Regions from separate parts of the Telluria sp. LT1R51-2 genome, predicted to be linked through region 2. Evidence: predicted binding sites of a transcription regulator. Region 2 holds the regulator's gene; each other region holds the start of a gene.
What was found. Region 2 encodes HrcA, which represses chaperone genes, less so after heat shock. Its sites were predicted from a motif close to TTAGCACTCNNNNNNNNNGAGTGCTAA; they were not measured.
Positions count from the first base shown of each region.

Region 1: a site for HrcA is predicted at 1,901-1,927, ahead of groES (co-chaperone GroES). Genes of this name have one in related genera too.
Region 3: a site for HrcA is predicted at 1,349-1,375, ahead of rpoH (RNA polymerase sigma factor RpoH). Genes of this name have one in related genera too.

Region 1 is NZ_JCASIM010000001.1:3,401,884-3,405,157, reverse strand. It holds gene groL (chaperonin GroEL) at 1-1,481, opposite strand, end outside; gene groES (co-chaperone GroES) at 1,521-1,811, opposite strand; gene AC56LH_RS15095 (hypothetical protein) at 2,176-2,490, shown strand; gene AC56LH_RS15090 (cell division protein ZapA) at 2,487-2,798, shown strand; RNA gene ssrS (6S RNA) at 2,845-3,026, shown strand; gene AC56LH_RS15080 (EVE domain-containing protein) at 3,127-3,274, shown strand, end outside.
Region 2 is NZ_JCASIM010000001.1:4,011,536-4,014,809, forward strand. It holds gene AC56LH_RS17730 (outer membrane protein assembly factor BamE) at 1-166, opposite strand, end outside; gene fur (ferric iron uptake transcriptional regulator) at 246-677, shown strand; gene hrcA (heat-inducible transcriptional repressor HrcA) at 756-1,772, opposite strand; gene AC56LH_RS17745 (HAD family hydrolase) at 1,865-2,614, opposite strand; gene AC56LH_RS17750 (hypothetical protein) at 2,634-2,774, shown strand; gene AC56LH_RS17755 (hypothetical protein) at 2,848-3,274, shown strand, end outside.
Region 3 is NZ_JCASIM010000001.1:238,150-241,423, forward strand. It holds gene yghU (glutathione-dependent disulfide-bond oxidoreductase) at 1-55, opposite strand, end outside; gene rpoH (RNA polymerase sigma factor RpoH) at 323-1,213, opposite strand; gene ftsX (permease-like cell division protein FtsX) at 1,813-2,733, opposite strand; gene AC56LH_RS01155 (cell division ATP-binding protein FtsE) at 2,730-3,274, opposite strand, start outside.

The sequences.
Region 1 (3,274 bases), 610 kb from region 2:
TCCAGCACGCCCATTTCGACCATGTCGCCGTAGGTGCCGTTGGCAGCGTTGTAGCCGTAGTTGCCGGTGCCGGCCAACACTGCTGCAACGACGACCGATGGCTCTTCGCCGGCGTTCTGGACGATCATGCGCAGTGGCTCTTCCATTGCGCGCAGGACGATCTTGATACCAGCGTCCTGGTCAGGGTTGTCGCCCTTGACGGTGATGTTGGCACGGGCGCGCAGCAGGGCCACGCCGCCGCCGGCAACGATGCCTTCTTCCACGGCAGCGCGGGTAGCGTGCAGTGCATCTTCAACGCGTGCTTTCTTTTCTTTCATCTCGACTTCGGTGGCTGCACCGACGCGGATCACGGCAACGCCGCCGGCCAGCTTGGCCACGCGCTCTTGCAGTTTTTCGCGGTCGTAGTCCGAGGTCGCTTCTTCGATCTGGGCGCGAATCATCTTGACGCGGCCTTCGATCGATTCAGCCTGGCCGGCGCCGTCGATGATGATGGTGTTTTCCTTGCCGACTTCGATGCGCTTGGCCTGGCCCAGCTCTTCGAGCGTGACCTTTTCGAGCGTCAGGCCGACTTCTTCAGCGATGACCTGGCCGCCGGTCAGGACAGCGATGTCTTCCAGCATGGCCTTGCGACGGTCGCCAAAGCCCGGGGCCTTGACAGCGACGGTCTTCAGGATGCCGCGGATGTTGTTGACGACCAGGGTCGCCAGCGCTTCGCCGTCGATGTCTTCTGCGACGATGACCAGTGGACGGCCAGCTTTCGCGACTTGTTCCAGTACCGGCAGCAGGTCACGGATGTTCGAGATTTTCTTGTCGCACAGCAGGACGAATGGGTTTTCGTGCACAGCGACTTGCTTGTCCGGGTTGTTGATGAAGTACGGCGACAGGTAACCGCGGTCGAACTGCATGCCTTCCACGATGTCCAGCTCGTCGTTCAGCGACTTGCCGTCTTCCACGGTGATGACGCCTTCCTTGCCCACTTTTTCCATCGCTTCAGCGATGCGCTCACCGATCGAGGTTTCCGAGTTGGCCGAAATGGCGCCGACTTGTGCGATCTCTTTGGTGGTGGTGGTTGGCTTGGCGATCTTGCGCAGTTCTTCGACGGTGGCAGCAACTGCCTTGTCGATGCCGCGCTTCAGGTCCATCGGGTTCATGCCAGCGGCAACGAACTTCATGCCTTCGCGAACGATGGCTTGTGCCAGCACGGTCGCGGTGGTGGTGCCGTCACCGGCGTTGTCGCTGGTCTTGGACGCAACTTCCTTGACCATCTGCGCGCCCATGTTCTGCAGCTTGTCTTTCAGTTCGATTTCTTTGGCGACCGAGACACCATCCTTGGTGACGGTCGGCGCGCCGAACGAGCGCTCGAGCACGACGTTACGGCCTTTTGGGCCCAGGGTGACTTTGACTGCATTGGCGAGGATGTTGACGCCTTCGACCATCTTGGCGCGCGCTGCGTCGCCGAATACTACTTCTTTAGCTGCCATTTGTTATTTCTCCGAAATGTTCGTGAATGGGGTCAGAAATTACAGTGCGACGATCGCGAGAATTTCTTCTTCGCGCAGCACCAGCAGTTCCTGGCCATCGATCTTGACGGTCTGAGCGCCATACTTGGAGAACAGCACGCGATCGCCGACTTTCACTTCCAGAGGGCGGAGCTGGCCGTTATCTTGCACTTTACCGTTACCAACGGCGAGAACTTCGCCTTGGTCCGGCTTCTCTGCCGCGGCATCAGGGATGATCAGGCCGGACGCAGTCTTGGTTTCCTGGTCGAGACGCTTCACGATTACGCGATCGTGCAGAGGGCGAAGGTTCATGCAAAACTCCTTAATATTCAATGGTTTAACTGGCGTTTTTGACGCCGTCGCAGCAATTTGATGATGCTGCGCCGGTCTGCAAAGAGTTGTTAGCACTCTCAGCTAACGAGTGCTAATTATAGGGACGATACCCTGTCATTTCAAGGCGCATGATGGCGAAATCATTTTAAACATGTGATATAGCGCAATGATGACATTGGCATTCTCACAAGCTGTGGCAAGCTTCATTCGACCCGGGTGAAACGACAGGAGGCCGGCAGCGTACACTGCCAGCCACATTGACGCCGCACGCCAGATTGTCATTACTGCCGCACGGCAATCCGCACCGGTTGACGGAAAAAGCAACTCGATCCTATAGTGTCGGATGATTTCCGAATTCCAAGACCTTTCAGACAAAATCGACCGGCTTGCGCAACTGACCCAGTCGTTGCGCGCCGAGAATTACCTGCTGCGCCAGGCCAATACACTGCTCAGCGCCGAGAACCTTGCGTTCAAGGAGCGCCTGATCGAAGCGCAGCGCCGCGTCGAAGCCCTGCTCGACGAGCTGCCAAAGCCGCCGGATGAGACGGTTGACGAGGCCGGGCCTGTCGACGCTGCATCAGCCGACGGCGCACCGCCCGATCCGACAGCGCCGATCCCGCCGCATCCCGGTCACGCCCGAACCGAGGGGGCACGATGATTTATCTCGACGTACATATCATGGGCCAGTCGTACCGTTTGTCCTGCCGCGATGGCGAACAGCGCACGCTGCGCGAAGCCGTGAGTTATCTCGACAGCAAGATGTGCCAGCTGCGCGATTCGGGCAAGGTCAAGGGCACCGACCGCATTGCCGTGATGGCAGCGCTGAGCGTGGCCGCTGAATTCCTGTCGGTGAAATCGCCGCAGGGACCGCTGTCGGACATGTCGATCCTCGAGGTCAAGCAAAAGCTCGAGTCGATGCACACGGTGCTGGACCGGGTTTTGGCCGACCAGGAAAATCTGGCCTGAAAGGCCGAATCCGTTTGACAGGGCCGGGCAAAGGAGTAAACTCGTTCCTGCCCTGCGGTGTTCGAGATTTGCCATATATTCCTTGAACCATTCTTACGCATAGGTCGTGGAACAAGTTCGATGGGTGTGAGCGTCGCTAGTCCGACGAACCCGAAATTGATCTGACCGTGACCGCCTTGAACCGTTGTGGTTCAGGATGCCGGCAAAAACGGCACAGGCGGGGACTAAACATACAAGCGGTTGCGCACTCGGTACGCAGCCGCTTTTTTTTATGTGCTCATTCGTTGATGCATCCGGCGCATCGTGTGCTGGCAGGGAGAACAGCGCGATGCGCTATTGGTTGATGAAATCCGAGCCCGACGAAGTCAGTTTCGACGACGTCCTGGCCGCCCCCGGCGCCACCGTGGCCTGGTTTGGCGTGCGCAACTACCAGGCGCGCAACTTCATGCGCGACGCCATGGCCGTCGGCGACGGCG
Region 2 (3,274 bases):
TGTCGGCGTCGGCCGCGGTGGCTGCCGTGTCCGTTGCCACCGGTGGCGCCGGACGGGTCTGGTTGCGCCAGGATGCGCAGCCGGACAACGTCAGCGTGCAGACGAGACCTGCCGCCAGCACCGCCTTGGCGGAAAATCGATGGGATACGGCTTGTTTGACGCGCATAGGTAACCTCAAATCGTTCGAGCGGGAGCTTTCAAAACGCTATATCATAAAGCACTCCGCCAATATGCGAGTAACAAACATGAGTAACAACCCGACCGACCTGAAGGCAAGCGGCCTCAAGGCCACGCTCCCGCGCCTGAAAATCCTGGAAATCTTCCAGAACAGCGCCGTGCGTCACCTCACCGCAGAAGATGTCTACAAGATCCTGTTGGCTGAAAACATGGACGTTGGCCTGGCCACCGTCTACCGCGTTCTGACGCAATTCGAGCAGGCCGGCCTGCTCAACCGTAACCACTTCGAAACCGGCAAGGCCATCTACGAGCTCAACGCCGGCTCGCACCATGACCACCTCGTCTGCGTCACCTGCGGCCGGGTCGAAGAATTCTACGACGAAGAAATCGAACAGCGCCAGAAGATGATCGCCGAAACCCACGGCTACACGATCGTCGACCACGCACTGGCGATCTACGGTAGTTGCCCGCAGTGCCAGGCGGCGCGTAAAGCAGGCTGAGTCATTTGTAGCCAACAAAAAGGGCGCACCGGAATTTCCCGTGCGCCCTTTTTGCGTCTGGTGAAAGGTAAAAAATCGTCAAGGCTGACTGAGCGCGTTCGACAGCAGTTTGGCGGTGATGTCGACGATGGGAATCACCCGCTCGTAGGCCATCCGGGTGGGGCCGATGACGCCGAGGGTGCCGACGATGCGGCCATCGACGGCATACGGCGCGGTGACCACGCTCATCTCGTCCATCGGCACCAGATTCGATTCGCCGCCGATGAAGATCTGCACGCCACCGGCCTTGCTCGACATGTCGAGCAATTGCATCAGGCCCGTCTTTTGCTCGAACATCTCGAACATCTGGCGCAGCGAACTCATATTCGAAGACAGGTCCGTCACCGACAACAGGTTGCGCTCGCCGGAAATGACGACGTCGTCGCTCTCGGCCATCGCCTCGCTGCCCGCCTCGACGGCCGCATGCATCAGGCGCCCCATGTCGTCGCTCAGTTGCCGCAGTTCGCCACTGAGGCGTTGGCGTACGCCGTCGAACGACTGGCCGGCAAAGTTCTGGTTCAGGTAATTGGCCGACTGCGACAATTGCGCCGGCGTGTAGTCGACATCGGTCAGCAGCAGGCGGTTCTGCACATCACCACGCGGATCGACGATCACGAGCAGGATGCGCTTTTCGGACAGACGCAGGAATTCGATCTGCTGGAACACCGATTCGCGGCGCGGGCTTTGCACCACCCCGGCAAACTGCGACAGCGACGAGAGCATCTGGGCCGCGTTGGCGATCAGCTTTTGCGGATGCTGCAGCGGCAGGCGCATGCGCTCGGCGCCGACCGTCGTTTCATCGAGCTGCTTGACGGTCAACAGGGTGTCGACGAACACGCGGTAGCCGCGCGGCGTCGGAATCCGGCCAGCGGAGGTATGCGGACTGGCGACGAACCCCATGTCCTCGAGGTCGGCCATGATGTTGCGGATCGTCGCGGGCGACAATTCCAGGCCCGACAGCTTCGACAGCGCGCGCGAACCGACCGGCTGGCCGTCGGCAATATAGCGTTCGACAAGCGCTTTGAGCAGGGTTTGGGCACGGTGATCGAGTTGCATGGTTCCGGGAAACGTCTTTTTCTGTGGTGCTGGGATGATCAGCAAATTGGGGCGCGACACGGCAGCGCAAGGGTTGCGGTCCGATCCCAGTGTTATACGCGCATCGGCGCGGATCCGTCTGGTGGCGCGTGTGGCGGCGCATGCGCGGCATCGAGCCAGTCGAGCAATGCATCGATGCTGTCCACCTCGACATCGGGCCGCACCTGATCAGCCAGATCGTTGATCTTGCCGCTGCGATTCATCCAGGCAGCGCGCATCCCCGCCTGCTGGGCGCCCTGGACGTCGAGCAGCAGATCATCGCCCACATACAGGGTATCGGCCGGCAGTACCCCGAGCGCGGCGCAGCCGGCCAGGAAAATCCCCGGATCGGGCTTGGCGCGGCCAAAGTCACGCGCTGCCACCGATGCCTGGAACTGGTCGGCCAGGCCGATCGTGGCCAGGTCGGCCACGCCATTGGTGACCGAGCCGAGCAACGCGCGCTGCCGGAGCCGCGCGAGGCCTGGCGCCACATCGTCATACAGTGTCACTGCATTGCGCGCGGCGACAAAGACGACCATGGCCTCGTCCACCCGCGCGACGTCTTCGCCCACCTGCTCGAACGCGGCAACCAGGCCGGCGTGGCGCAGCGCGCTCAGGTCGATCCCGTACCCGGGCTCGCGCGCCAGCAATTCCAGACGCGCCTGACGCAGGCTGTCGATCGTGAACTGGTCCGCCACCCGTGGTGCATGCTGCTGCAGCCACGCATACAAACGGGTTTCGGCGGCCCGGATCACGGGCACGATCGGCCACAGGGTATCGTCGAGGTCGAACAGTACGGCTTTGGGCCAGGGATGGCGGGTCATCGGCTTCCAGGAAACAGGCATGAAAAAACGCTACGCCAGCATAGCGATGCACACGGTCAAAAGCAAACCGCACGGCCTGCGCGTTGCTTATATGACATTGTGCTTACAACCTGATACACATGCAAATGGGACGCAAATGGACCGGTTGCCTAATAAATGAACTAAAATGTTGAGCGATTTTTTGATTCCAACCGCGCAGCCTGCGCTTTCCCGCTAGATTATTTGGAGAATATATGAAGAGTTCCTACCTGCGCGCGAGCGCAGCGCTGGCATGCGCGGCCGTGCTGACTGCTTGCGGTGGTGGCGATGGCCAACTGCTGCTGGGCGGCCAGATTTCCGGCGTGACCAAGCCGGGCATGGTCCTGACCAATAACGGCGGCTCCGACTATGAGATCCCGGTGCCATCCAATGGCACCGGCACGACCACGTTCTTCTTCCCGACCCGGATTTCGTCGGACGACAAGTATGACGTGCAGATCAAGAGCACGCCGACCAATGTCGATGCATCGACCTGCCAACTGCTCAACAACAAAGGCCGTGCAGGCTTCGACGTCACGACGATCCAGATCGCTTGCGCGTTCAAAACCCAGGCCCTGACGGGTACCGTCAGCAACCTCAAGAGCCAGCTGATCCTGGTCAACGGCGCTGACCGCGTGATCG
Region 3 (3,274 bases), 3.8 Mb from region 2:
GGGTGGCGGGTGGGGTCCAGACGGTTGGCGGAACATACGGCGTTGAATCAGGCATGGCTTTTCCTTGAGCTGACGTGTCAGAAGAACCATTCTAGCCAATGGACGGCAAACGTGTTGGCGGCTGCTTTAATGGGCCGGGGCCACGATGCTGTGCATTCGTTCAACGCACGTGACGATCCAACGCTGACGCGGAAAACACCGGTGGGTTCGAACGCGTGGACGGAAACCCGTCCACCCTACAGCTGAACCAGAGAGTGGCGTCGAAGAAAACGACGCCGAAAAAAAACCCCGCCGAGGCGGGGTTGCAGAGAGCAGGGCGGCTTTAAACAAACGCCGTCAGCGTACCCTTCATTTTCTTCAGTGCAGCCGATTCGATCTGACGAATCCGCTCCGCCGACACGCTGAATTCTTCCGCCAGCGTATGCAGCGTTGCACCCGAACCGTCGTCATTCGCCAGCCAGCGCGCTTCGATGATGCGGCGCGAACGCGGGTCCAGCTTGCCAAGTGCCGATTCCAGGCCTTCGGACTGCAGGCGCGTGACTTGCTGCGCTTCGATGACCTTGGTCGGCTCCTGCTGTTCCGACGACAGGTAAGCGATCGGTGAGAACTTGTCGTCTTCGTCATCGGTCGGCGACTCGAGCGCGATATCGCGGCCCGACAGACGGGTTTCCATCTCGATCACTTCTTCGCGCTTGACGCCCAGCAGTTTCGCCAGATCGTCGACCTGACCTGGCGACATCGCGTCCAGACCAGTCTTGTTGCTGCGCAGGTTGAAGAACAGCTTGCGCTGCGCCTTCGTCGTCGCAACTTTTACCAGACGCCAGTTCTTGAGAATGTACTCATGCATCTCGGCCTTGATCCAGTGCATCGCGTACGACACCAAGCGCACGCCCTGGTTCGGGTCGAAACGCTTGACTGCCTTCATCAGGCCGATATTGCCTTCCTGGATCAGGTCGGCGTGCGGCAGGCCGTAGCCCAGATAGCCACGTGCGATCGACACCACCAGGCGCAGGTGCGACAGCACCATTTTTTGCGCTGCGTCGAGATCGTTATCGTCGCGCAGCCGCTTTGCCAGCGACATCTCTTCTTCGTGCGTGAGCATCGGCAGGCGGTTCACCGCCGAGATGTACGCATCGATATTGCCGAGATTGCCGGTGAAACCTAGTCCCAGAGCACGATTGCTGGTCGGGACCAATGCGGATTGTGCGGACATGTTTATTTCCCTTTTAATAATCTTGCTGCATCCTGACGGGCCTCGGCCTCATGCCGGTGACGCCATCGCGAAGCGCATGTCGCTTCGTCTTGTACGGATACTTTTGCTTGAAATTCGATTGCCTTGGACCATATATTAGCACTCCCCCAAAGAGAGTGCCAGAACGTGGCCAGAACTTAAGACTGTCCAAAGTATTGCCCATGGGAATTAATTCCGCAAGCAATCCACTTTAGAACAGCGTTTGAGTATTCGTTTGATCCAGCTCAGAATCGTGCTCATGATCGAGCCGATCAACACTGGACATCGCGTACAGGTTCAGAGTACGGCGCACGGGAAAAGCTCTCTGTTGGATGGCGCACGTACGACTGGGGAGGCCTGTAGGAGTTCTACGCAAGACAGCGTAGGTCAGTGCCAGTTGACCGTAGGAGTATTCGCGCTCTGCGGCGCATTCCAACATCCAGGTAATTGGGGAGGCAGCGCAACGGCCGCCTCGCCCTGCACTGGAAATGGTGCCGCTTCAGGCATTTTCAATACCCTCAGCCCATCTTTTTTATCCAGCAATATTGTAGGAGTGCCGCTGTCAGCACTCCGGTAGCCCGTCAGCGCGCCCGCGCCAGGTGACGCCGCACCGACAGCAGTGCGCCGATCAGGCCAAGTCCGGCACTCACTGCCAGCAAGCCGGCAATGGCCAGCCCGCCCAGTGGCATCAGCTGGAACTGCGAACCGTACAGCCGCGCGAACTCGGCAATGGCGCCATTGAGCGGGTGCAATGCCAGCATGACGACGCCCAGCGCCACGCCGCCAGCGCACAGGCCCAGCAGTGCGCCGGTATAGAAGAACGGGCGGTGAATGAAGTCATTGGTCGCGCCGAGCAATTGCGAGACGGAGATTTCTTCTTTCTGCGTCAGCACCTGCAGGCGGATGGTATTGAACACCACCGCGATGACGACGATGCCCAGGGTGCCAGCCAGCAGCAAGAGGGCCAGGCGCAGGATGCCGAGCAGGGCAGCCAGGCGCTTGACCCAGGCGGAGTCGACCTGCACCGTCTCGACGCCCGGCAGGGCGCGCAGGCGCTCTGTGATGGCGTCGACCTGCGCGGCGGCGCCGGCGCTGGCAAAGCCGTCCAGCTTCATCACGTAGCTGTCCGGCAGCGGATTCTCGCCCAGTGTTTCCAGCACGCCGCCCAGGCTGCTGCGTTCCTTCAGCGACTCCAGTGCTTCTTCGCGCGGCACGAAGGTGACCTCGCCCTTGCCCTGCGCAACGATCTGGCGAATCTGCGGCAGTAACGCCTGCGCATCGGGGCGGCTGACATTCTCGCGCATGAACAGGCTGATCTCGGGGTCGACCGATAACTGCTCGGACAGCGGCCGTACATTGTCGAGCAAGGTCAGGCCCGCAAACGGCAGCGTCAGCGCCAGTGCGACGACGAGCACGTTGAACAGGAAGCTGCCGGGCGACTTGCGCACGGTCGACAGCGCGGCCACCAGGGCGAAACGGTGCTGGCGCAACCACGGGCTCATACTGCACCTCCGACCAGTTGGCCATTTTCCAGGCGGATGACGCGCTCGGCGCGCTCCAGCACGTAATCGTCGTGGGTCGAGATCACGCACGTGACGCCCACTGCATGGAACGAGCGCAGCGCGTCGAGCACCTTGTCGGCCGCGACGCGGTCGAGGTTGGCGGTGGGTTCGTCGGCCAGGATGATCTGCGGCCGGTTCACGATCGCCCGGGCCACGGCCACGCGCTGCTGTTCGCCACCGGACAGTTCGAGCGGCATCGCGCGCGCGCGGTCGAGCAGGCCGACCTTGTCGAGCGCGGCGCGGGCGCGCTGCTCGGCTTCGGCCGTGCGCGCACCGGTCACCAGCATCGGCAGCATCGTATTGGCCAGGATATTGCGGTCGTTGAGCAGGCGTTGCTGCTGGAAGATGATGCCGATATTGCGGCGCAGGAAAGGGATGCCGGCCGGCTTGATGCGCCCGACGTCATGCCCGCTGACGATCACCTTGCCGCTGGTTGGCCGCTCGACGCCGGCGACCATTTTCATCAGGGTCGACTTGCCGG